Regions from separate parts of the Pandoraea thiooxydans genome, predicted to be linked through region 1. Evidence: predicted binding sites of a transcription regulator. Region 1 holds the regulator's gene; the other holds the start of a gene.

Region 1 (11,669 bases):
GCCAAAGCGTGGGTCTTGCCATCAAGCTCATACTCATGGATTGAAGTGGAAGCGCTTGAGCGTCGCTTTGAGCGTGTCGTCGTTGGGGTCGACCTTGTAGGCCTCGCGCCAGTATTTGCGCGCTTCATCCTGTTGGCCGGATTCCCACAGCGCTTCGCCCAGATGTGCACCGATCTCGGCTTGTGCCTGGATGGTAAATGCCTGCTTGAGCAGGGCGACGGCCTCGCTCTTGTCGCCCATGCGGAATTTGACCCAACCCAGGCTGTCCATGATGTAAGGGTCATTGGGCGCCAGGGCGGACGCCTTTTGCAGCAGCTTCAACGCCTCCGGCAGACGGGTATTGCGCTCGGTGAGCGAATAGCCCAGCGCGTTGTACGCCTGCGCGTTGTTCGGCTGAATCGCGATCAGGCGGCGCATGGCCTTTTCCATGACCTCGTAGTGCTTGTTGAGTTCGGCTGCCATGCCGTACTGGTACAGCAGGTCGCCGTCGCTCGGATACTGCTTGGAAAGTTTGGCGAGCAGTTCTTCGGCCGCGCCGAAGCGTTTGGCCTTGACCAGGATGTCCGCCGCGCCGCGCTTGAGAGTCAATTGATCCAGCGGGTCACTCGTTTGCACGGAGCGCAGCAGAGCGAGCGCGGCCCCCACCTTGTTTTGGTCGCTCAGGAGCTGGGCGCGCCCGATCTGGGCGGGGATGTACGCGGCACTGCCAACCGAGATGCGGGTGAGCCATTGATCGGCCGCCTGATAATCCTTGCGGTCTTCGGCGATTTGAGCGAGATAAATATAAGCTTGGGCCGGGTCGGTATTCTGCTGAACCGCCTCGTCGGCATACTTGCGCAGGTATTGCTCGGCTTGTGCGTTGTGCTGGCTGTGCAAGTTGAGCAACGCCAGCGCCATCAGGGTTGAGAGGTCGTGAGGATAGCGTTTTTCAAGCAGTTCGAACTGCTGTTGCGCGGCGTCGAGCTTATTGTCTGCCAGCAGCAATCGTGCATAAGCAAAGCGCACTTCCTTGGCATCGGGGTTGCGGGCCAAAAACGCCTGCAGCTGGGCAATCGCAATGGGGCGTTCGGAAGCGCCGACTTCGGATAATTGCAGCGCGGCGGCCTGGTAATCCGGCTTGATTTTGAGCGCGGTATCGAGCGACGTCATGGCAGCGGCCGGTTGGCCGGCAGCCAGTTGCTCGCGGGCCATCGCGAGTTGTGCTTCGGGGCGCTGCATGTCGTTGACGAGCATGCGTGTCAGTACCGCCAACGCGTCGTTCTGGTTCGGTGCGCGGGACAACAACTGCTGGAGTTCGAGGATGGCTTCGCCGCGCCGCGCCTCGGGCACTGCCGCGAGTTCTTCGGCGAGCAGCGGCTCGGCTTCCTTCAGGTGGCCGGTACCGACCTCGAGGCTGGCGAGCAGTTGACTGGCGGGACGGTATTGCGGATCCAGGCGGTGCCACTGGCGAGCGGCAACCAGCGCGTCGCCCAGTTGTCGGGCACCAAGCGCAATTTCCACCGAGCGGCGGGCCATGCGCGGATCGTGCGTTTCCTTGGCCAGCGCCAGATAAGTATTGTATGCAGGCGCCAGCAAGCCCCGCTGCAAGCTGATTTCCGCCGCCAGCACCTGGAACATGATTTCGCTGTTAAGCGCGACGTTGGGCAGCTTTTCCTGCTGTGCGGCCGGTTGGTTGGCGATGATTGACGACGCCGGCATGGCCGGCGAAGGGGCTTCACTCTGTGCAAAAACCGGATGTAGCGTGGTGACACCGAACAGTGTGCCTAAAACGGCCAGGGTGCGCCAGCAGGCTGTGAGCCGCGGCAAGTACTTCTGAAAGCGGGGGCGGATAATGGTCGGCATAATGGTCCGATGCGTGTTTCAATGGATTGTAGCGCGCTCGCTACAATAGAGTCTAAATCCTCAAGAAACGTTCGACAGTATGCCTGAGTTGCCGGAAGTCGAAGTAACCCGCCGGGGCATTTCCCCCCATGTCGCAGGCCAGCGCATCACCCGTGCCGACGTGCGGGTGCCCGCTCTGCGTTGGCCCGTGCCGCCCGGTTTGGACGCGTTATTGCGCGGCCAGACACTGCGCCGGGTCGAGCGGCGAGGCAAGTACCTGCTGCTGGGGTGTGACCAGGGCTGGCTGCTGGTTCACCTCGGCATGACCGGCACCTTGCGCGTGCTGTCCGATGTGACGGCGCTGCCGGCGGCCGGCAAGCACGATCACGTCGATCTCGTGTTCGAGCGCTGCATATTGCGGTATCGCGACCCGCGCCGCTTTGGCGCGGTGCTGTGGCATCCGGCCACGGCCGGCGACGTTTTGCACCACCCGTTACTGAGCACGTTGGGCGTCGAGCCTTTTTCCGACGACTTCAGCGGCGCGCTGCTGCATGCCCGCACGCGCGGACGCAGTGTGGCAATCAAGCAGGCGTTGCTGGCCGGCGATATCGTGGTCGGGGTGGGCAATATTTATGCGTCGGAGACCCTGTTCCGGGCGGGCATCCATCCGCGCGCGGCTGCCGGCCGCATTTCCCGGGCCCGCTACGATCGCCTGGCTCAGGCCATTCGCGAAATTCTCGCCGCCGCCATCGACAAGGGCGGCAGCACCTTGCGCGACTTCGTCGGCAGCGACGGCCAAAGCGGCTATTTCCAGCTCGATTACTTCGTGTACGACCGGACCGGAAAGCCGTGCCGTGTATGCGAGACGCCGATTCGCCACATCGTGCAGGGCCAGCGCTCGACCTTTTATTGTCCGCGCTGCCAGCGCTGAACCACCGTTCGTACAAACCTCGTTCGCCAATGCCCCCCAGCTCGCTTCAGACCTCTTTCGCGCCTCGCCTGATCGCCTGGCAGCAGCGTCATGGCCGTCACGACTTGCCGTGGCAAAACACCACCGACGCCTATCGCATCTGGCTGTCCGAGATCATGTTGCAGCAGACGCAGGTCGCCACGGTGATTCCCTATTACGAGCGCTTCCTGCGGCAATTTCCCACCGTGGCGGCGTTGGCCGCAGCGCCGCAGGATGCGGTGATGGCGCTGTGGAGCGGACTGGGCTACTACAGCCGCGCACGGAATCTGCATCGCTGCGCGCAGCACGTGGTGGACGAATATGACGGGCAATTCCCGCGCGACGTCGAGGCGCTCGCGCGTCTGCCGGGCATCGGACGATCGACGGCGGCAGCCATAGCGGCTTTCGCCTACGGCGCGCATGCGGCGATTCTCGATGGCAATGTCAAGCGTGTGCTCACGCGCGTATTCGGCATCGAAGGCTATCCCGGCGAGACCCGGGTCGAACGCGAGTTGTGGCAGCTGGCCGATGCACTGCTGCCCGGCACCGATTTGCAGGCGTATACGCAGGGCGTCATGGATCTGGGCGCTACCGTGTGCGTGCGCGGCAAGCCGCTATGTTCGGCCTGTCCGTTTGCCGATGATTGCGTTGCCCGGGCCACCGGTCGCGAGCGGCTGCTGCCCACGGGCAAGCCCCGCAAGACCGTTCCCGAAAAGCATTGCGACATACTGGTGATGTGCGATGGCGAGCGCGTATTGTTCGAGCGCCGGCCCGACAGCGGTATCTGGGGCGGATTATGGAGCCTGCCGGAATTTGCTCCACCGACCGCGGTGCCCGGCGAATCGGTCTCGTCGAGCGATATTGCCGACGCGGCGGGGCGCTATGGGCAGGTGCGCGAGATCGAACGCATGGCGGCGCTCTCGCATACCTTCACGCATTTCAAGCTGAATCTTCAGCCATGGCTGATTACATTGACGCGAGCAAGCGGCCCGCGAGACACCGGCCAAGCGTGGCTGGCAGCGCACGAAATTGCCGCGGCTGGCTTGCCGGCTCCGATTCGCCGCATCGCCCTGGCGCTAAAGGGCAACGGCAAGCAGCTGTCGTTTGGCCTGGCTTCTGCCGATTGAAAGGCCGGCTAGGATTGCACGTCGGCCGGCAGTTCCCGGTGCCGCACGATGACACTGGTGCGGCCGCTGAAACGGGTCGCCAATGTCTGAGCAATGTAGACCGAGCGGTGCTGCCCGCCAGTGCAGCCAATCGCAACGGTCAGGTAGCTGCGGTTGTCCCGCATGAAGCTGGGAAGCCATTTCTCCACATAGGCAGCGATGTCGTCGATCATCTCGAGGACTTCCGGCACGCTGCTGAGAAAATCGATCACAGGTGCATCGCGGCCCGTCAGCGGCCGCAATTGAAGGTCGTAATACGGGTTCGGTAGCGAGCGCACGTCGAACACGAAATCGGCGTCGAGCGGCACGCCATGCTTGAAGCCAAATGATTCGAACATCAGCGTCGGGCCTTGCTGATCCTGCTGAACGAATTCCTTGATCCAGCGTCGCAGCGCGCTGGCCCGCAAATTACTGGTGTCGATCTGATGGCCGAGCTCGGTCAGATCGCTGAGCAAATCCCGTTCGTGCTCGATGGCCTCGACCAGCGAACCGCTGTCGGAAAACGAACCGTTCGGCAGCGTCGACAACGGATGACGGCGCCGGGTTTCCGAATAGCGCTGCACGAGCGTTTGCGTGTTCGCGTTGAGAAACAGCACGCGCACATCGTGGCCGAAACGCCGCAATCCGCCGATGATCGGAGGGAGATCGTCGAGCGCGCCGCCACTGCGTGCATCGATGGCCACGGCGAGTTGGCCGTGACCCTGCATGTCGAGGTACTCGGCCAACTCAGGCAGGAATCTGGACGGCAGGTTATCGACACAGTAATAGCCGGCGTCTTCCAGCACATTGAGTGCGACCGATTTTCCCGAGCCGGAAATTCCCGTGATGAGGACGATTTTCATGGTCTGGTCTGAAGCGAAGCGCGATCCCCGTTGGTAACGAGTCCAACTCGCATGGTCAGTCTGGGCCGGTCGAAAAAAAGGGCAGCCGGGCTGCCCTTGCGATCGATGTGCGACCTACGAGGCGACGCACGGGTTCAGTGCTTGCCGCTCAGACATTCTTTCATGAAGGCCTTGCGCTCGTCACCCTTTTTGCCGGTGGCTTCCTTGTTGCAGGCTTTCATTTTCTCCTGCTGCGACATCGGCTTTTTGGCCGACAGGCATTCCTTCATGAATGCTTTGCGCTCATCGCCCTTTTTGCTGCCGGCCTGACGGTTGCATTCGGTCATCTTGCTTTGCTGCGAATTTTGCGCAAACGTCGGTGCGGAATAATAGAGGGGGGCAAGCAACAGCAGCATAGCCAAGACTTTCTTCATGGTTATCTCCTGACGTCGGTGAGGGGGGCGGCAAGCCGCGCAAGCATTACAGCATGAAAGGGCAGGGCGCGCAAATTCACCCGATGCGTCAAAGCAGCCTGCCTTGGGCTCCGCCGTCGGGCTCCTGCATTGCCAGTCGCTGGCGTTCCATGAAGTCCTGCAGGGTGTCGATGCCGCGCAGCTGCAAAATGGTGTTGCGCACCGCAGCCTCGACCAGCACCGCGAGGTTGCGGCCCGCAGCCACTTGCAGCGTGACCTTGCCGATCGGCAATCCCAGGACGTCGACGGTCTGCATTTCCAGTGGCAAACGCTGGAATTCACCATCCGGCCTGCGCACCAGCTGGACGATCAGCTTCAACTTCATTTTGCGCCGTACGGCGGTTTCACCAAAGATCGTCTTGATGTCGAGCAGGCCCAGGCCGCGCACTTCCAGCAGATTCTGTAAAAGCGGCGGGCAGCGTCCCTCGACGAAATCCGGGCCCAATCTGACAAAATCCACGGCGTCGTCCGCCACCAGTCCATGGCCGCGGCTGATCAGTTCCAGTCCCAGTTCGCTCTTGCCAAGGCCGGAGTCGCCAGTCAGCAACACGCCCATGCCGAGAATGTCGAGAAAAACACCATGCATCGTGCAGCATGGGGCGAAGACCCGGGAGATATACAAACGCAGGCTATCGATGACCGATGCGGTCGACAGCGGCGTGGTGAACAGCGGCGTGGACGAGCGGGTGCAGCGCAGCACAAGGTCGGGCGGCGCGGCCAGGCCGTCGGCGACCACCAGAAACGGCGGCTCGAGCGCGATCAGCTCGGTCATGTTGTGCTTGCGGTTTTCTTCGGAGAGGCGCTGGTAATACTTGAGTTCGGCCTCTCCGAGCACCTGGATGCGATTCGGGTGGATCAAATTCAGGTGACCGACCAGATCCGCGCTCGACGTGGCGTTGGAGACTGTCTCCGGAGCAAAGCCCCGTTCCCAGCCCTCGTGGCCGGCCAGCCAGCTCAGTTTGAGCGTGGCCGCATTGTCGTCGAAAATACTTTGGGCGTTAATGCCGTTCAGTTCCACCGTATTCCCTCTTGAGACGTGCTTGCCGTTGACGGGGGCGGCATCAAGGTTGCCAAGTGCTCAGGGCCTGATGAATGACTTCCGGCTCGGTAGCGCTGGCGAGTATCTCCCGCATCGAACGATCGGACAGTAACTGGGCAATTTCCGACAGAATTTCCAGGTGCTGCTGGTTCGCTTGCTCCGGCACAAGCAGGAAAAACAGCAAGGATACGGGTAACCCATCCGGCGCTTCGAACGGGATCGGATCGGCCAGGCGAATAAACGCAGCCAGCGGATGCTTCAGCCCTTTGATGCGCCCGTGCGGGATGGCGACGCCCTCGCCCAGGCCGGTCGAGCCGAGCCGTTCGCGGGCAAACAGATTGTCGGTCACAGCGCCGCGCGCTTGCCCGTGATTGTTCTCGAACAACAGTCCGGCTTGTTCGAAGACGCGTTTCTTGCTGGTGACATTCAGTCCCAGGACAATATTGGTAATAGGTAAAAGTTTGACTAGACGGTTCATCTTGTGATGCGGCGCTCAAATGGCGTGGAACCGAAACCCCGGGAATCGACCACGCATTATAGACCAGCGAGGCGTTGTCGCTCTCGGATCAATCTTATTGTGGCATGCATCCCGATTTGACGTATCCGGCGGATGTCTCGGCACATAAAGCAAAGGGCCGCTGCTGCGGCCCTGGTCACATGCCGGCGTTCTGGCCGGCGACTGCTCATTGATTGAATCTATTGAGGTAGATCTGGCGATTGATGTTTGATTGCTTCATGCTGATGCTCCTGAAGACGATCCTTGTGCCGAATCACCTGGCGGTCCAGCTTGTCGATCAGCATATCGACGGCAGCGTACAGATTGCCGTCGCAACTTTCTACGTATATATCCTTGCCCTTTAAATGCAGGGTGATTTCCGCCTTTTGCCGTTTCTCTTTTTCCTTATGGTTGTCGAGCGACAGTAGCACACTGACATCGATCACCTGGTCAAAGTGCCGGACCACGCGGTCCAGCTTGTTGACCACATACTCGCGCAACGCTGGCGTGATGTCGAGATGGTGTCCACTGATCTTGAGATTCATAGCTGCTCTCCTTGCTGGGGCGCCGCGGTGTTGGGTGTGGCGATTCAGTTGGCGGTTGCTTGCATCGTCACGGAATGAGCGCCGCGGCAGGGCGACCCCGATGCGGGTTAGCGCATCGGACCTTACAAAGATTTGCGCAAATTGACTGCCGGGATCCGTAACGCTTCGCGGTATTTGGCAACGGTGCGCCGTGCCACCACGAAACCCTGCTCACCCAGCAGTTCAGCTATGCGGCTGTCGGAAAGGGGGTTTTTGGACTCTTCTGCTCCTATCAGTTGCTTGATGAGGGCGCGAATGGCGGTCGAGGAGGCCGCCCCGCCGGTGTCGGTTGCCACATGGCTGCCGAAAAAATATTTCAGCTCGAACGTGCCGAACGGCGTGAGCATGTACTTGCTGGTCGTTACGCGTGAAATGGTCGATTCATGTAAGCCTAGCGTATCAGCAATTTCCCGCAAAACCAAGGGCCGCATGCCGATTTCACCGTGCGTGAAAAAATTCTTTTGCCGCTCGACGATGGCTTGCGCGACGCGCAGGATGGTATCGAAGCGTTGCTGAATATTCTTGATCAGCCAGCGCGCCTCCTGCAGTTGCTGCTGGAGATTGCCGGCGCCCGGGTCGTTGCGATTGCTGCGCAGAATCCGCGCATACATTTCGTTGATGCGCAGCTTCGGCATGATCTCCGGATTCAACTCCGCGTGCCAGGTCTTGCCTGACTTGCGCACCAGGACGTCCGGAATGACGTAGTCCGTGGTGGGGCCGCCATAAGCCGAGCCGGGGAATGGATCGAGCGCGCGGATCGCTGCATGAGCCGCGCGCAATTCGGCGTCGCTCGCGCCGAGCAGGCGTTTGAGTCGAGTGAAGTCGCGGGCCGCCAATAACTCGAGATGGTCCTGCACGATCCGCAGCGCCAGCGCCCGGACTGCATTGGCCGGCTGGCGCTGCAACTGCAGTTTCAGGCATTCCGCGGCGTTGCGCGCGCCCACGCCCGCCGGATCGAAGCTTTGCAGCAGGGCCAGTGCGGCATTCAGTTCCTCGGTTTCGAGCTCGAGCTCCGACAACAGCTCATGCTGGATTTCATCCAGCGTAATTCCCAGATAGCCGTCTTCATCGAGGGATTCGATCAGGAAGCCCACCAGGGCACGGTCCCGTTGGCTGGCCTGGGTCAGATTCAGTTGCGCGAGCAGATGTTCGCGCAGGCTGGTCTGGTCGACATGCAGTTGCGGCTGTGACGCGTCGTCGTCGTCCTGGGCGTTGCCATTGCGACTGAAATCGTTGAGCGTCCAGTCGCCGGCGGTGTCCCGCAGGGGTTCGCCATAATCGCTGCCGTCCTGGTCGCCGCCGCCCTCGGGCGATGCCGCTTCGCGGCTGCCGCCAAGCGGTGGCTCGGCGGCGGATGCGCCGCGCTCGCTGCGCAAGGAACCGTCGGTGTTGACGCGAACCGAGCCCGAGAGCCAGTCGTCGGCCTGCTCCAGCATCGGGTTTTGTGTCAGCGCGTGTTCCACTTCCTGCTGCAGCTCGAGCGTCGACAGTTGCAGCAAACGGATCGATTGCTGCAACTGAGGGGTCAGGGCCAGATGCTGGGAGGTGCGTAGTTGAAGCGTCGGTTTCATATCGTATCCTGGTTCAATTGTAGAGGCTTTGCCAGGACAAGGGAACCGATGCGCGCACCAGCGCGGCGGCGTGTTCGGGGAGGCGTGGCGGGGGACGTGCCCGCACCCATTACATGCGGAAGTTCTCGCCCAGATAAACGCGCCGCACGCTCTCGTCGGCGACGATCTGGTCAGGCGTGCCGGCGGCCAGCACGCTGCCTTCGCTGATGATGTAGGCGTGGTCGCAGATGCCGAGCGTCTCGCGTACGTTGTGGTCGGTGATCAACACCCCGATGTTGCGATCCTTGAGAAACCGCACGATACGCTGAATCTCCAGCACGGCGATCGGGTCGACACCGGCGAACGGCTCATCCAACAGGATGAAGCGCGGCCGAGTGGCCAGCGCCCGCGCGATTTCGACGCGGCGGCGCTCGCCGCCGGACAGCGACATCGCCGGATTGGCGCGCAAGTGCGCGATCTGCAATTCGTCGAGCAACGATTCGATGCGCTCGTCGATGTCTTTCTTGGGCAGCGTCTTGCCGTCGTCGCCGTTTTGCAGTTCAAGCACTGCGCGGATGTTTTCCTCGACACTCAGTTTGCGAAACACCGAGGCTTCCTGGGGCAAATACGATAAACCGAGTCTGGCGCGCCGGTGAATCGGCATGTCGCTCAACAGGGTGTCGTCCAGGCTGATCTGCCCCGCGTCGGCCGGCACCAGTCCGACGATCATGTAAAAAGAGGTCGTCTTGCCGGCGCCGTTGGGACCAAGCAAGCCGACCACCTCGCCGCTTTTTACATCCAGCGAAACGTCTTTGACGACAGTGCGCGTGCCGTAACGCTTTTTCAGGTTGCGTACGGTCAGGACGCTCTTGACGGGCTGTTGGGATGGGCTATTCACGCGGATTGCCGAGACTGTTGGAGGGTTTCAGGGCGGTGCCGGCCCCGCTCGGCGCCGCGGCACCCGGGGTGCTGGCGGTTTTTGGCGCCAGGGTAGCCCGCACGCGGCCGCCCGGGTTGTTTTCGCTGACCTGGTCTTTGCCGCCGACGGCCGTATAGACTTCGTTATACGTGTCGTAAGTGATCACGCTGCCATGCACCTCGTCCATCACCTTGGCGCCGGCGAGCCGCTTGAGCACCGCATGCTTGGTCAGCGTGGCGATCTGGGTCTTGCCGTTGTAATCGATTTGCTCGCCCCAGCCTTCGATATATTCATCGAGACCGTCGCGCTTTTGTTTCATGAACGCGAGCTTGCCCGGCGCGGCATAGGCGGTGGCGTACTGATAGCCCTCCGGATCCTGATGCACCTCGACGCGGTCGGCCTTGAGCACGATGGTGCCCTTGGTGATCGTCACGTTGCCGGTGAATACGTTGACCTGCTTGAGATCGTCGTAGCGCATCTGGTCCGACTCGATGTTCATCGGCTTATCGCGATCGGCGCGTTCGGCACGCGCTGGCATCGAGAACAGCAACGCGCACGCGAGGATGGTCAGCGCCGCGCAGCCCAGGCGCCAGAAGATGGATCGGTCGGTCATGAGTCTTGTTGTGATGGCTTTAATGTTTTGCCCCGGTTGGTTTGGCGGTGCCCCGTGAGCCGTTCAATTCGGCGGGCATGATGGTCCCGCGCACGTTGCCGAGCAATTGTAATACCCGGGTAACGTTATTGAAATTCATGCCGCTGGCGGTCATCACCGACTGCCCGCGCGTCAACTGCACCGGCATCTCGGTGCGCACGACATCGTCGTTGACCAGCACCTGGAAGTGCTGCGAGGTCGCTCTCATGCCAGGATCGGTCGCATCGGGCGCGCGCGTGATAACGGCCTGATCGTACAGGTCGACCACCGAGTCGTCACTGTTGATCGTGCCGCGCAGGGCCGTCGCGGTCACCTCCGGCTGCCCGGGCGTAAAGGCGCGAATCGCCGGGCGTGTCACGCTGGTGGTCGAGTCGTCCTCGTAGTGCACCATGGTGGCCGCATTGATCCGGTACTGGGTTTGCCCAGTGGCCGAGAGCATCGAAATCGAGATATTGTCGGCGTAGTAGTCCGGCGTGTGATGCTTGGGACGTTCCGCCGACGGCTCGCTGGTCGGCAGCGTGCGCTGCACCAGCCAATAGGTTCCGGAGGCCAATGCGGCCAGCAGGATGGTCGCCAGGATCGAGGTCGGGGTTACGCGTTGCATCGGGCGGTGCTATGCCAGGACCTGGTTCAGCAAATCGTCGTAGCTGCCCCGCGCGCGCAGCACGAAGTCGCACAGCGCGCGCACTGCGCCGGCGCCGCCGCTTTGCTCGGCGATCCAGTGGCAGCGCTGGCGCACCTCGGGGTGGGCGTTGGCGGGAGCCGCGGCAAAACCCACCCGCGTCAGCACCGGCAAGTCGGGCCAGTCATCGCCCATGTAGCCGCATGACGCCGGCGCGATGCCGGTGGCCGCGCACAACGCGTCGAGCGCGGCGCGCTTGTCGCTGGCGCCTTGATGGACATGCGCGATGCCTAGCTCGGCCGCGCGCAGCGCCACCGTCTCGGAACGACGGCCCGTAATGATGCCGACCTCGACCCCGCTGGCAGCCAGCAATTTCACGCCGTGACCGTCCAGGGTGGAGAACTGCTTGCCGAATTCCCCCTGCGGGCCATACAGCAGGCGACCGTCGGTAAACACGCCGTCGACATCGAAAATCATCAGGTCGATGCGAGCGGCGCGCTGCCGGGCGACGGTAAGATCGTGCGATTGGGTCATACCACTTTGGCCGCGAACAGGTCGTGAATGTTCAAGGCGCCGA
Region 2 (11,669 bases), 630 kb from region 1:
CGCCGACCGCGAGTGCGCCATAGGTTGCCACGCCGTTCCAGGAAATCACCCGGGCGGTGTGAGTCGCCCCCACCTGGCCGATGCCCCAGGTAATCGCTCCGGTACCGACAAAACTCTCGCCGCAGCCCAGCGCCAGGCGGCTTGCCAGCAGCGCCAGCAGGCTCAAGCCAGGCATGTGCTGCCACATCGCCGAGACGAACAGCAGCGCGCCGCTCACGCCGCACGCCAGCAAACCGTATAGCACCGTCTGCTTGGGTCCGACCGTGTCAGCCGTACGCCCCGCGCGCGGCCGGCTCAGCAGGGTCGCCAGGTATTGCGCGCTGATTGCCAGCCCGGCGACCACTGAGCTGTACCCCAGGTCGAGGTGCACATACGACGGCAGGATCGCCAGCGGAATACCGATCGCCAGATAGCACAGAAAAGTGAAGAAGACCGTGGAAACGATTTGCCCCGTGACCGCGGTATTCGACACCAGGGGCGCGCGCTGCGCGGAATGGGGAAGGCAGGATTCTTTTGACATGCGTGGGGGGCGATATCGCGGCGGCACGGAAAAAAAGCCGGCGCTGTGATTGTTTCGTCGCAGCGCCAGGTATTAGGGTTTTCCCGAATCATACGCCAGATTGAATTTTTGTGCAGCGCCGCATTTTCATTCCGGCCCTCGCCTCGTCCCACGCTCGCCGATCCGGTTATTCCGCATGCAGCCCCGCCAGCGCCGCCTCGCCATGGCTCACCGCCTCCGGCGCCAGCACCGCCCAGCGCAGCCATTGCGCGCGCAGCAGCACCACCAGCACGAAGGCACAGCCGGCCAGCGCGCCGAAGGTGGCAAATCCCATCTGGTAGCTGCCGGTGCTTTCCTTGGCGATGCCCATGATCACCGGAAGATAAAAGCCGCCAATGCCGCCAGCCGCGCCAATGATGCCCGACATCAGGCCGGTTTTGCCCTGCCAGCGATGCGGCACCAGTTGAAAGGTGGCGCCGTTGCCAAGGCCGAAACCGCAATACAGTATTAGTAGCAAGGCAATGCCGCTGCCCAGCGGCGGCATCCAAATGGCAAACGCAGCATCGCATAGCGAAATCAGCGCCAGCAGCATCAGCAGCGCGCGCACGCCAGAGATACGGTCGGCCACCCAGCCGCCAAGCGGGCGAACCATCGCGCCGGTAAAGGCGAGCAGCGCCATGAACAGGCCCGCCTCGACTTTCGGCATCTGATAGAGATTGGTCAGCAACAGCGCCACATACGACGACATGCCGACGAAGCCGCCGAAGGTAATGCTATAGATCAGCATGATCACCCAGGTATCGCGCTCAGCCAGCACGGTGCGGTATTTCGATGGCAGCACGGCGATCGCCAGCAGCGCGCCCAGCACCGGCAACAGCAGCACGCCGGCCCTGCCGTGGCCGAACAAGCCCGCCGGCACCGCCAGCACCAGCAGCATCAAACCGGCCAGATTCAGCACGAAGCCACCGAACGCACGTACCACACTGCCGCTTTTCGGCGCGCGGTCGCGCGCCCACAGAAATACTGCGACGGCAGCCACCGCCAGCAGAATCACCGCGGCGCCCGCCGCCTTCTGCCAGCCGAAATGCGCCGCCAGCCCGGGGAACAGAAAACCGTCGAGCACCGCACCGATATTGCCGGCCGCGGCCACGCCCAGCACCAGACCCTGAACACGCGGTGGATAGTTACTGCCGGCGATCGGCAGCGCGATGGCAAAACTGGCGCCGCCCACGCCGAGAAATACGCCGAGCACCAGCAGCAGCGAATACGACGGCACGCCCGGCAGCAACGGCAGTACGATCGCCGGCAACGCCGAGAGCAGAATCCCCATCAGGGCGATACGTCGCCCGTCGGCGGATTGATACAGATTGCCCAGCGTGACGCGCAGAATCGCCGCGGCCAGTACCGGCACGGCAACCAGGAACCCCTGCTGAGCCGGGCTCATAACGATGTCTTTCGCGATGAAAGGTGCCAGCGGCCCGTACAGCACCCACACGGTGAAACCGGTATCGAAATAAAGAAAGCAGGCCAGCAAAGCGCGCCAGTCACCGCTGCGCAGCGAAATCATTAGATTTTTCATTGCATATCTCTCCCGGTTGTCAGGTCGTCCGCAAGCACTGAGCAAGTTCGATGCCACCGCGCCTGGATGGCATGCCTGCGGCGCGGCGCGCCGCCCGTGCGTGCGGCTGCGCAGCATTTCGCTGCTCGCGCGCGCAGCCCGGGGCAGCGCATTCTCATGCACGGCTGGCGCCCCCTTATGCCCATATCTGGCCAGGCGGCACTGCCGACGTGCGCGCCATGCGCTGCGGTGGTGCGCGGCGGCGCGAATGCGCCAATGTCATTGGCTCCAGACCCCGTTTAAGCCGTGGCATGCATCTTGCTGAATTCCTTTCAAGCGGCGCGCAGGCGGGGCCGCAAATCTTGGAGCGAGGTTGCAATGCGGAAGATGAAACTGGTGATGGTGGGTAACGGCATGGCCGGCGTGCGCGCCATCGAGGAACTCCTCAAACTCGCCCCGGACATGTACGAGATCACTGTGTTCGGCGCCGAGCCGCACCCGAATTACAACCGGATCCTGCTCTCGCCGGTGCTCGCCGGCGAGCAGACCGTCGAGCAGATCGTGCTCAACTCGTTCGAGTGGTATCGCGACAACGGCATCACGCTGCATGCAGGCAAGAAGGTCACCAGGATCGACCGCGTGCGGCGCCAGGTCAGTACCGACGACGGCATCGTCTGCGACTACGATCGTCTGTTGCTGGCGACCGGCTCCGATCCATTCATTTTGCCGGTGCCGGGTCGCGACCTGGACGGGGTGCTGGCCTACCGGGACATCGCCGACACGCAGGCCATGATCGACGCGAGTTCGCGCTATCGCAGCGCGGTGGTCGTCGGCGGCGGGCTGCTCGGCCTGGAAGCGGCCAACGGTCTGGCCGCGCGCGGCATGCAGGTCACGGTGGTGCATCTGGCCGAGTGGCTGCTCGAGCGCCAGCTCGATCGCACCGCCGGTGACCTGCTCAGGCAATCGCTCGAAGCGCGCGGCCTGCACTTCAAACTGGGTGCGCAAACCGCCGCGTTGCTGGGCACCGAGCCCGGCCAGAACGGCCGCGTGCGCGCCGTGCGCCTGGCCGGCGGCGAGGAAATTCCCGCCGACCTGGTGGTCATGGCCGTCGGCATCCGGCCCAATACCGCACTGGCCGAGGCGGCCGGCATTCACTGCCAGCGCGGCATCGTCGTCAACGACACGATGCAGACGTTCGATCCGCGCATTTACGCGGTCGGCGAATGCGTCAGCCATCGCGGCATCGCCTACGGGTTGGTGGCGCCGCTGTTCGAACAGGCCAGGGTGTGCGCCAATCACCTCGCGCATTTCGGCATCGGCCGCTACACCGGTTCGGTCACCTCGACCAAGCTCAAGGTCACCGGTATCGATCTGTTCTCGGCGGGCGATTTCATGGGCAGCCCCGGCGCCGAGGAAATCACGCTGGCAGACCCGCTGGGCGGTGTCTACAAAAAGCTCGTGGTCAAGGATGACAAGCTGATCGGCGCCTGCCTGTACGGCGACACCGTCGACAGCGCCTGGTATTTCAAGCTGCTGCGCGAAGGGCGCGACATCGCCGAGATTCGCGACAGCCTGATGTTCGGCGAAGCCAATCTGGGTGACGCCGGCCACGGCGGCGCCGAGCGCGCGATGCAAATGGCCGACACCGCCGAAGTGTGCGGCTGCAACGGCGTTTGCAAGGGCACCATCGTGCAGGCCATCAAACAGCAGGGCCTGTTCACGCTCGAGGACGTGCGCAAGCACACCAAAGCCTCGGCGTCGTGCGGTTCGTGCACCGGTCTGGTCGAACAGATCCTGATGAGCACGCTGGGTGGCGACTACTCGGCCGCGCCCAAGCAAAAGGCCTTGTGCGGCTGCACCGACCACACCCATGAGCAAGTGCGGCAAGCCATTCGCGAGCACGAGTTGTTCTCGCTCGATGCGGCCATGCGCTTTCTCGAATGGCGCACGCCCAACGGCTGCGCGACCTGCCGCCCGGCGCTCAACTATTACCTGATCAGCACCTGGCCGCATCAGGCCAAGGACGACCCGCAGGCGCGTTTCATCAACGAGCGCGCGCACGCCAATATCCAAAAGGATGGCACCTACTCGGTGGTGCCGCGCATGTGGGGCGGCGTGACCACCTCGGCCGAACTGCGCCGCATTGCCGACGTGGTCGACAAATACCAGGTGCCCGCGGTGAAGGTCACGGGCGGCCAGCGCATCGATCTGCTCGGCGTGAAGAAAGAAGACCTGCCGGCCATCTGGGCCGACCTCGGCATGCCGTCAGGCCATGCCTATGCCAAGGCACTGCGCACCGTCAAGACTTGCGTCGGCTCCGAGTGGTGCCGCTTCGGCACCCAGGATTCGACCCGCATGGGCCAGGAACTGGAGCGCGCGCTGTGGCGCATGTATGCGCCGCACAAGGTCAAGCTGGCCGTGTCGGGCTGTCCGCGCAATTGCGCGGAGTCGGGCATCAAGGATGTCGGCATCATCGGCGTCGACTCGGGCTGGGAGATCTACGTGGCCGGCAACGGCGGCATCAAGACCGAAGTCGCGCAGTTTCTCGTCAAGGTCAAGACCCACGAGGAAGTGCTCGAATATGCCGGGGCCTTTTTGCAGCTGTATCGCGAAGAAGGCTGGTATCTCGAGCGCACCGTGCACTACGTCGGCCGGGTCGGACTCGATTATGTCAAGAAGCGGGTGCTCGACGATGCGGCCAACCGGCGCGCGCTGTGGGAGCGCCTGCAGTTCGCGCTGCGCGACGAGCCCGATCCGTGGCATCAGCCGGCCGAGGCCGCCGTCGACCTGCGCCAGTTCGAACCGCTCACGCTGGCTTGACCCCTTATCGGCTGCCGACTTTATCCGAGGATATTGCAATGCTTGACGACAACTGGCTGGCCATTTGCCAAATCGACGACATCCCCGTGCTGGGCGCGCGTTTGCTCAGGCGTGCCAACCATAGCGATATCGCGATCTTCCGCAATGCCGAAGATCGCGTGTTCGCGGTACTCGACCGCTGCCCGCACAAGGGCGGCCCGCTCTCGCAAGGCATCGTGCACGGCGAGCGCGTGTCCTGTCCGTTGCACGGCTGGCAAATCGGCCTGGACGACGGCTGTGCGCTCGACCCGGACGTCGGTTGCGCGCAAACCTTCGCGGTGCAGTGCGACGAACGCACTGTGTACATGCTGCGCAGCGAATTATCCCAACCCGAGGCCGCGGAAAACACGCAAGCGCTCGCGGCCAGTGGGGCGTGAGGCCTGCCGATGGCCGACAGCACACCCGCCAAACCCGTCGCACGCCGCACCCGCTCGACCTGCTGTTATTGCGGGGTCGGTTGCGGCGTGCTGATCGACAGCCTGCACCACCCGGACGGCCGTGAGGAAATCGTCGGAGTCGCCGGCGACCCTGACCACCCGGCCAATTTCGGCCGGCTGTGCACCAAGGGCAGCACCTTGCATTTGACCGCCGCGCCGCATCGCTATACCCAGGTGCGCGCGGCGCAACCCGCGCTGCGGCACAGCCGCGCCGACGCACTGGCGCCGGCCGGCTGGGACGACGCGCTCGACCATGTCGCGCAGCGCCTGGCCGACATCGTGCAACGGCACGGACCCGACGCCGTCGCCTTTTATGTGTCCGGCCAATTGCTCACGGAAGACTATTACGTCTTCAACAAGCTGGCCAAAGGCCTGATCGGCACCAACAACATCGACTCGAACTCACGGCTGTGCATGAGTTCGGCCGTAGCCGGCTATAAGGCCGCATTCGGCGTCGACGCGCCGCCTTGCAGCTACGAGGACATTGAATTGGCCGGCACGGTTTTCATCGCCGGAGCCAATCCCGCCTACGCTCACCCCGTGCTTTTCCGTCGGCTCGAAGAGGCGCGCGCCCGGCACCCGGCCATGCGCGTGATCGTCGCCGATCCGCGCCGCACCGATACCGCGCAAAGTGCCGACTTGTTTCTGCCGCTGCAACCCGGCACCGATGTTGCGCTGTTCCACGGCATGCTGCACGTGATGCTGTGGGAGGGCTTGATCGATCGTGCCTATATCGACGGGCACACGGAAGATTTCGAAGCGCTGCGCGCCGTCGTGCATGAGTTCACGCCCAGCGTGGCCGCGCGGTTATGCGGCCTGCAGGCCGACGATATCGTCACCGCCGCGCGCTGGTTCGCCCAAGGCCCGACGCTGTCGCTGTATTGCCAGGGATTGAATCAATCGTCGAGCGGCACCGCGAAGAATCGCGCGCTGATCAATCTGCACCTGGCCACCGGGCAGATCGGCAAACCCGGCGCCGGCCCGTTCTCGCTGACCGGCCAGCCCAACGCGATGGGCGGACGCGAGGTCGGCGCGATGGCCAACCTGCTGTCGGGCCACCGCAATCTCGGCAACCCGGCGCATCGGGCCGAAATCGCCCGCCTGTGGGACGTGCCGAGCGTGCCGATGCAACCCGGCAAAACCGCCGTCGAGATTTTCGACGGGCTGCGCGACGGCACCATCAAGGCCGTTTGGATCGCCTGCACCAACCCCGCGCAATCGCTGCCGTCGCAAACCGCCGTGCGCGCGGCGCTGGGCCAGGCCGAGTTCGTGGTGGTGCAGGAGGCCTATCGCAACACCGCCACGGTGCCCTACGCCGACGTGTTGCTGCCGGCCACCACCTGGGGCGAGAAGGAAGGCACGGTCACCAATTCGGAGCGCTGCATCTCGCGCGTGCGCGCGGCGGTGGCGCCGTTCGGCGAGGCCCGCCACGACTGGCGGATCGTGTGCGACGCGGCACGGCGCCTCGAGGCGCGCCTGCGCCCCGGGCAAGCCACGCTGTTCCCGTACGACTCGCCAGAAGCGATCTGGCTCGAGCACCGTGCCACCACGGTGGGCCGCGATCTCGATATCGGCGGGCTCTCATACGCGCTGCTCGAGACCGAAGGACCTCAGCAGTGGCCTTTTCCAGAAGGAGCCACGCAAGGCCGGCAGCGCCTGTACAGCCAGGGCCGCTTTCATACCGGCGACGGCCGCGCACGATTTGCCGACGTGCCATATACGCCTGTGGCCGAAGCCGTCGATGCGCGCTATCCGTTTTCGCTGAGTACCGGCCGCCTGCGCGACCAGTGGCATGGCATGAGCCGCACCGGCTCGCTCGAACAGTCTTTTGGGCATGTGGCGGAGCCCAGCGTCGACCTGCATCCGCGTGACGTCGAACGGCTCGGATTGCGAGAAGGCGCGTTCGTGCATCTGACCTCGCGGCGCGGCAGCCAGATCCTGCCGGTACGCGCCACCGACAGCGTGGCGCCCGGGCAAGCCTTCGTGGCAATGCATTGGGGCGAGGAATACGTCTCGGGCGTGGCCGGCCGGCAAGCCGCCTTCGGCGTGAACAGCCTGACGCTGCCCGCGCTCGACCCGCAGTCGCTGCAGCCCGAACTGAAGCACAGCGCGGTCAAGATTCTGCCAGCCGAGTTGCCATGGCAATGGGTCGTGTTCGCCTGGCTGCCGGCCGACGAAGTGCTGCTGCGGCAAATGCACTTGCGGCGCTATTTCAAATGCTTCCCTTACGCCAGTTGCGTGCCGTTCGGCCGCTCGGGCGGTGCGCAAAGCGGGTTGTTGTGGCGTGTGGCCGGCTACGAGCGCGCCGACGACGCGCTGCAGCAGGAGATCGAAACCCTGTTTGGATTGGCCGGCGCGCCGCAGGCCAAAGTGCTGAGCTATCGCGATCGCCAGCGCGGCACGATGCGACGCCTGCGCATCGAAGACGGCACGCTGCAGGCAGTCTCGCTGGCTGGCGACGTCAGCGCGGCGGGCTGGCTGCGCGAAATGCTGGAGAGCGCTCAGACGACCTCCACGCTGGGGCGCCTGCTGCTGTTGCCCAGCCGTACCGCGCCGGCCGGCGTGCAGCCGCGCGGCAAGACCGTATGCAACTGCAACGGCGTCACCGAGACCCAGATCAACGCCTGTCTGGCCGATCGGCAGGGCCCGCCCGAAGCCCGGCTGCGCGCGTTGCAGGACGCGCTCAAGTGCGGCACGACGTGTGGCTCCTGCCTGCCGGAATTGCGCCGCATGGTAGCGCCGGCAGTCACGCCATGAGCTTCAGCGCAGTGGCACTGATTACATCGAGCCTACCGAGTTGCTCGGCGGCATGGTCGAGAAATGCGCGCAGCTTCGGCGCCATGTGCCGCGCGCTGGGCATCACCAGATGCACCGGCAGCGGCGGCGGTTCGTACTCGGCAAGCAGGCGCACCAGCGTGCCGGCCGCAAGATCGTCGACCACCTGGTATGAAAGCACGCGGCCGATGCCACGGTGACTTTTTACGGCCAGCAGTGTCGCATCGATTGCATTGACCGTCAGACGCGGCGTGAGTGACACCACCTGCTCGCTCCCGGCATGCCGGAAACGCCACTCCGGCGCCACCGGCCGGCTTGCCGTATAAACCACGTCGTGCGCGCCCAGGTCGCCCGGCGCGCTCGGCCGGCCGCGCCGCGCCAGATACTCGGGGCTGGCGACCCACACGCGCCGGACTTCGCCGACGCGGCGCGCCACCAGGCTGGCGTCGACGAGCGTCCCGATCCGTACCGCCACGTCGAGCCCCTCTTCGATCAAATCCAGATTGGCGTCGCTGAGCACCAGCTCGACCCGCATCGCAGGATATTTGTCGAGGTAGCTGGTCACCACCGGCGTGACATGGCGCCGCCCGAAAATACGCGGCGCCGTGACACGCAGCCTGCCGTGCAGCGGCGCATCGGCGCCTTCGCGCACTGCCGCCTCGTAGTCGGCCAGCAGGCGGCGCGCATGCTCGGCCAGCCGCGCGCCAGCCTCGGTCGCGCTCAGATGGCGTGTGGAGCGCTCGACCAGGCGCATGCCCACACGCGCTTCGAGCGCCGTCAGGATCCGCGTGACCGCCGGCGGCGAACGGCGCAGCCGACGCCCTGCGGCAGCCAGACTGCCGGCGTCGAGGATGGCGATCAGTACGCTGAGTTCATCGAGTCGATCCATGGAGTGAGCCTTGCATTATTCCGATTATCGGAAGACTGAGTTTCAGTATATCGATATTTACGTTAAATGGCGGAATGATTACTCTGTTCCCAAGTCCTCAACGAGCATTGTCCAATCATGTCCGAACCAACCATTACCCTGTACGGCACCCGGCTCTCCGGCCACTCGCACCGCGCCGAGCTGATGCTTTCGATACTGGGCCTGCCTTATCGCTTCGTCGATGCGCCGGCCGAGGTGCGCCGCAGTGCCGGGTTCCGCGCGCTCAATCCGCTTGGCCAGATCCCCGTGCTCGACGACGGCGGTGTGGTGCTGTGCGACAGCAACGCGATTCTGGTTTATCTGGTCAGGCGCTATGCCCCCAGCAGCCTGTGGTTGCCGGACGATCCCGTGGTGGCGTCACAGGTACAACGCTGGCTGTCGATCGCCGCGGGCGAAATCCGCTTCGGCCCGGGCACCGCCCGCGTGATCCGGCTCTGGGGCGCACCAGGCGACGATGTCGGCCCGGCGATACGCATCGCCGACGGGCTCATGCCGTTCATGGAGCAGCACCTGAGCGGGCGGCGCTACCTCGCGGCCGCTCACCCCACGCTGGCCGACCTGGCATGCTACTCGTACATCGCCCACGCGCCGGAGGGCGGCATCGCGCTCACGCCCTACCCCAACATTCGGGCCTGGCTCGCGCAGGTCGAGGCATTGCCGGGGTTCGTCGCCATGCCGGTGAGTGCATCATGAGCCCCGACACAGTGGTGCCTTCCACACTTTTTCATGACGGTGAGTTGCGGGCGCAGGAACTCGCCGGGGGCGGTCCGCGCGTCGCGGCCATACGCGAGTTCATGCCCGACCAGCACCGCGCGTTCTTCGCTGCCTTGCCGTTTGTATTGCTGGGCGCGACCGACGCCGACGGCTGGCCGGTCGCGACGATGCTCGCCGGCGCGCCGGGATTTATCACCTCGCCCGACCCGCATGCGCTGCACCTCGATCTCGACCCGCAGGCTGCCGATCCGGTCGTCGCCGGCCTCGCTCGGCACGGCCAGGTCGGGCTGCTCGGTATCGACCTCGGCACGCGACGGCGCAACCGGGCCAACGGCACCGTCACGGCGATCGACCGCCAGCGTCTGGAGATCGCCGTGACACAGTCGTTCGGCAATTGCCCCCGCTACATTCAGATGCGCGAAATTCACGAGGCGCCGCCGGCCCACATGCCCGCCACGCATTTCACCGCGCTGGATGCGAGGTCGCGCGATCTGATCGCGCTCGCCGATACCTGCTTCGTGGCCACGGCCAGCGGCGCGGGACCGGCGGGCAGCGCGGCCGGAGTGGATATTTCGCATCGGGGCGGACGACCCGGCTTCGTGCGCATCGAGGGCAATACCCTGACGGTGCCCGATTTCAACGGCAACCGCTATTTCAATACGCTCGGCAACCTCGTGCGGGAGCCGCGTGCGGCGATGCTGTTCGTCGATTTCTCGAGCGGCGACCTGCTGCAGCTGCAAGGCACCACCGAGATCGTCTGGGACGCGGCCGCACTCGGCGAGTTTGCCGGCGCCGAGCGGTTCTGGCGCTTTCAGGTCGCGCGCGGCTGGTACCGGCCGGGCGCCGTGGCGCTGCGCTGGAGCGGCGGCGCCCTGTCGCCGGCTACCGAGCACACCGGTGTCTGGAGTTAGTGAAAATTGCGGCTGGGCGTCGCCAGCCGCCCCAGCAGCGGCGACAAGTCGATCAGCCGGCGCGCCACCAGGTGGCGCACCACGTGCTCGCCCTCGCCCGTGCATTGCCAGACGCCATGCACGGCCAACAAGCGGGTGCCGAGCAACTCCTTGCGCTGGCGCTCGACCAGATCGGGCCAGATGATCACGTTGACGACCCCGGTCTCGTCCTCGAGCGAGACAAAAACCGTGCCCTTGGCAGTGCCGGGCCGCTGCCGCATCGTCACGATGCCGCAGGCGCGGGCACGCCGGCCATTGGGCAGCTCGCGCAGTTCCTGGGCCGATTTGAGCCGCATGGCGCTCAGGCGCGGGCGCAATAGCGCCAGCGGGTGGCGCCGCAGCGTCAAACCGGTGCTGGCATAGTCGGCCAGAATCTCCTCGCCCTCGCGCAACCGCGGCAACGGCACCGGCGCGCCATCGTCCTGCAGCGTGGACTGGCCCAGCAGCGGCGTGGCCGGCAAATGCGCGGCGACCGTCCATTGCGCCTGGCGCCGTCCGCCCAGCAGCGTGGCCAGCGCATCGGCCGCAGCCAGCGCGGCCAGTTCCTGGCGGCTCAGTTGCGCCCGCGCGGCCAGATCGTCGATATCGCGATAAAGAGCCTGCGCGCGCGCCTGCGCGATGCGCCGCGCCGCGTCGGCGGCAAGCCCGGCGACTTGCGCCAGGCCCAATCGCACGGCCGGCGGCGTGCCGTCGCCACGCGCTTCGAGCGTGCAATCCTGGGCGCTGGTGCATACGTCGACGGCCAGCACTTCGACCTGGTGGCGCCTCGCATCCTGCACCAGTTGCGAGGCCGAGTAAAAACCCATCGGCTGGCTGTTGAGCAGCGCGCAGAGAAAAATGGCCGGCTCGTGCCGCTTGATCCATGCACTGGCATAGACCAGTTGCGCGAAGCTGGCCGCGTGGCTCTCGGGAAAACCATATTCGCCGAATCCCTCGATCTGGCGGCAAA

The links. The regulator sigma-54, encoded in region 1, starts transcription at its own class of promoters, with help from an activator protein. The targets are predictions, from matches to a motif close to TGGCANGNAANCTGCTTT.
Region 2: a site for sigma-54 is predicted at 2,365-2,382, ahead of nirB (nitrite reductase large subunit NirB). Genes of this name have one in related genera too.

What each region holds. Positions count from the first base shown of each region.
Region 1 covers NZ_CP014839.1:3,553,188-3,564,856, reverse strand. The annotation lists gene lolB (lipoprotein insertase outer membrane protein LolB) at 1-37, opposite strand, end outside; gene PATSB16_RS16285 (tetratricopeptide repeat protein) at 34-1,842, opposite strand; gene mutM (bifunctional DNA-formamidopyrimidine glycosylase/DNA-(apurinic or apyrimidinic site) lyase) at 1,922-2,752, shown strand; gene mutY (A/G-specific adenine glycosylase) at 2,782-3,897, shown strand; gene rapZ (RNase adapter RapZ) at 3,906-4,778, opposite strand; gene PATSB16_RS16265 (PsiF family protein) at 4,913-5,191, opposite strand; gene hprK (HPr(Ser) kinase/phosphatase) at 5,280-6,248, opposite strand; gene PATSB16_RS16255 (PTS sugar transporter subunit IIA) at 6,292-6,747, opposite strand; gene hpf (ribosome hibernation-promoting factor, HPF/YfiA family) at 6,966-7,310, opposite strand; gene PATSB16_RS16245 (RNA polymerase factor sigma-54) at 7,433-8,920, opposite strand; gene lptB (LPS export ABC transporter ATP-binding protein) at 9,030-9,797, opposite strand; gene lptA (lipopolysaccharide transport periplasmic protein LptA) at 9,790-10,431, opposite strand; gene lptC (LPS export ABC transporter periplasmic protein LptC) at 10,451-11,074, opposite strand; gene PATSB16_RS16225 (KdsC family phosphatase) at 11,084-11,626, opposite strand; gene PATSB16_RS16220 (KpsF/GutQ family sugar-phosphate isomerase) at 11,623-11,669, opposite strand, start outside.
Region 2 covers NZ_CP014839.1:2,925,435-2,937,103, forward strand. The annotation lists gene PATSB16_RS13445 (MFS transporter) at 1-520, opposite strand, end outside; gene PATSB16_RS13450 (MFS transporter) at 687-2,078, opposite strand; gene nirB (nitrite reductase large subunit NirB) at 2,436-4,877, shown strand; gene nirD (nitrite reductase small subunit NirD) at 4,910-5,293, shown strand; gene PATSB16_RS13465 (nitrate reductase) at 5,303-8,110, shown strand; gene PATSB16_RS13470 (LysR family transcriptional regulator) at 8,100-9,017, opposite strand; gene PATSB16_RS13475 (glutathione S-transferase) at 9,135-9,749, shown strand; gene PATSB16_RS13480 (pyridoxamine 5'-phosphate oxidase family protein) at 9,746-10,681, shown strand; gene PATSB16_RS13485 (error-prone DNA polymerase) at 10,678-11,669, opposite strand, start outside.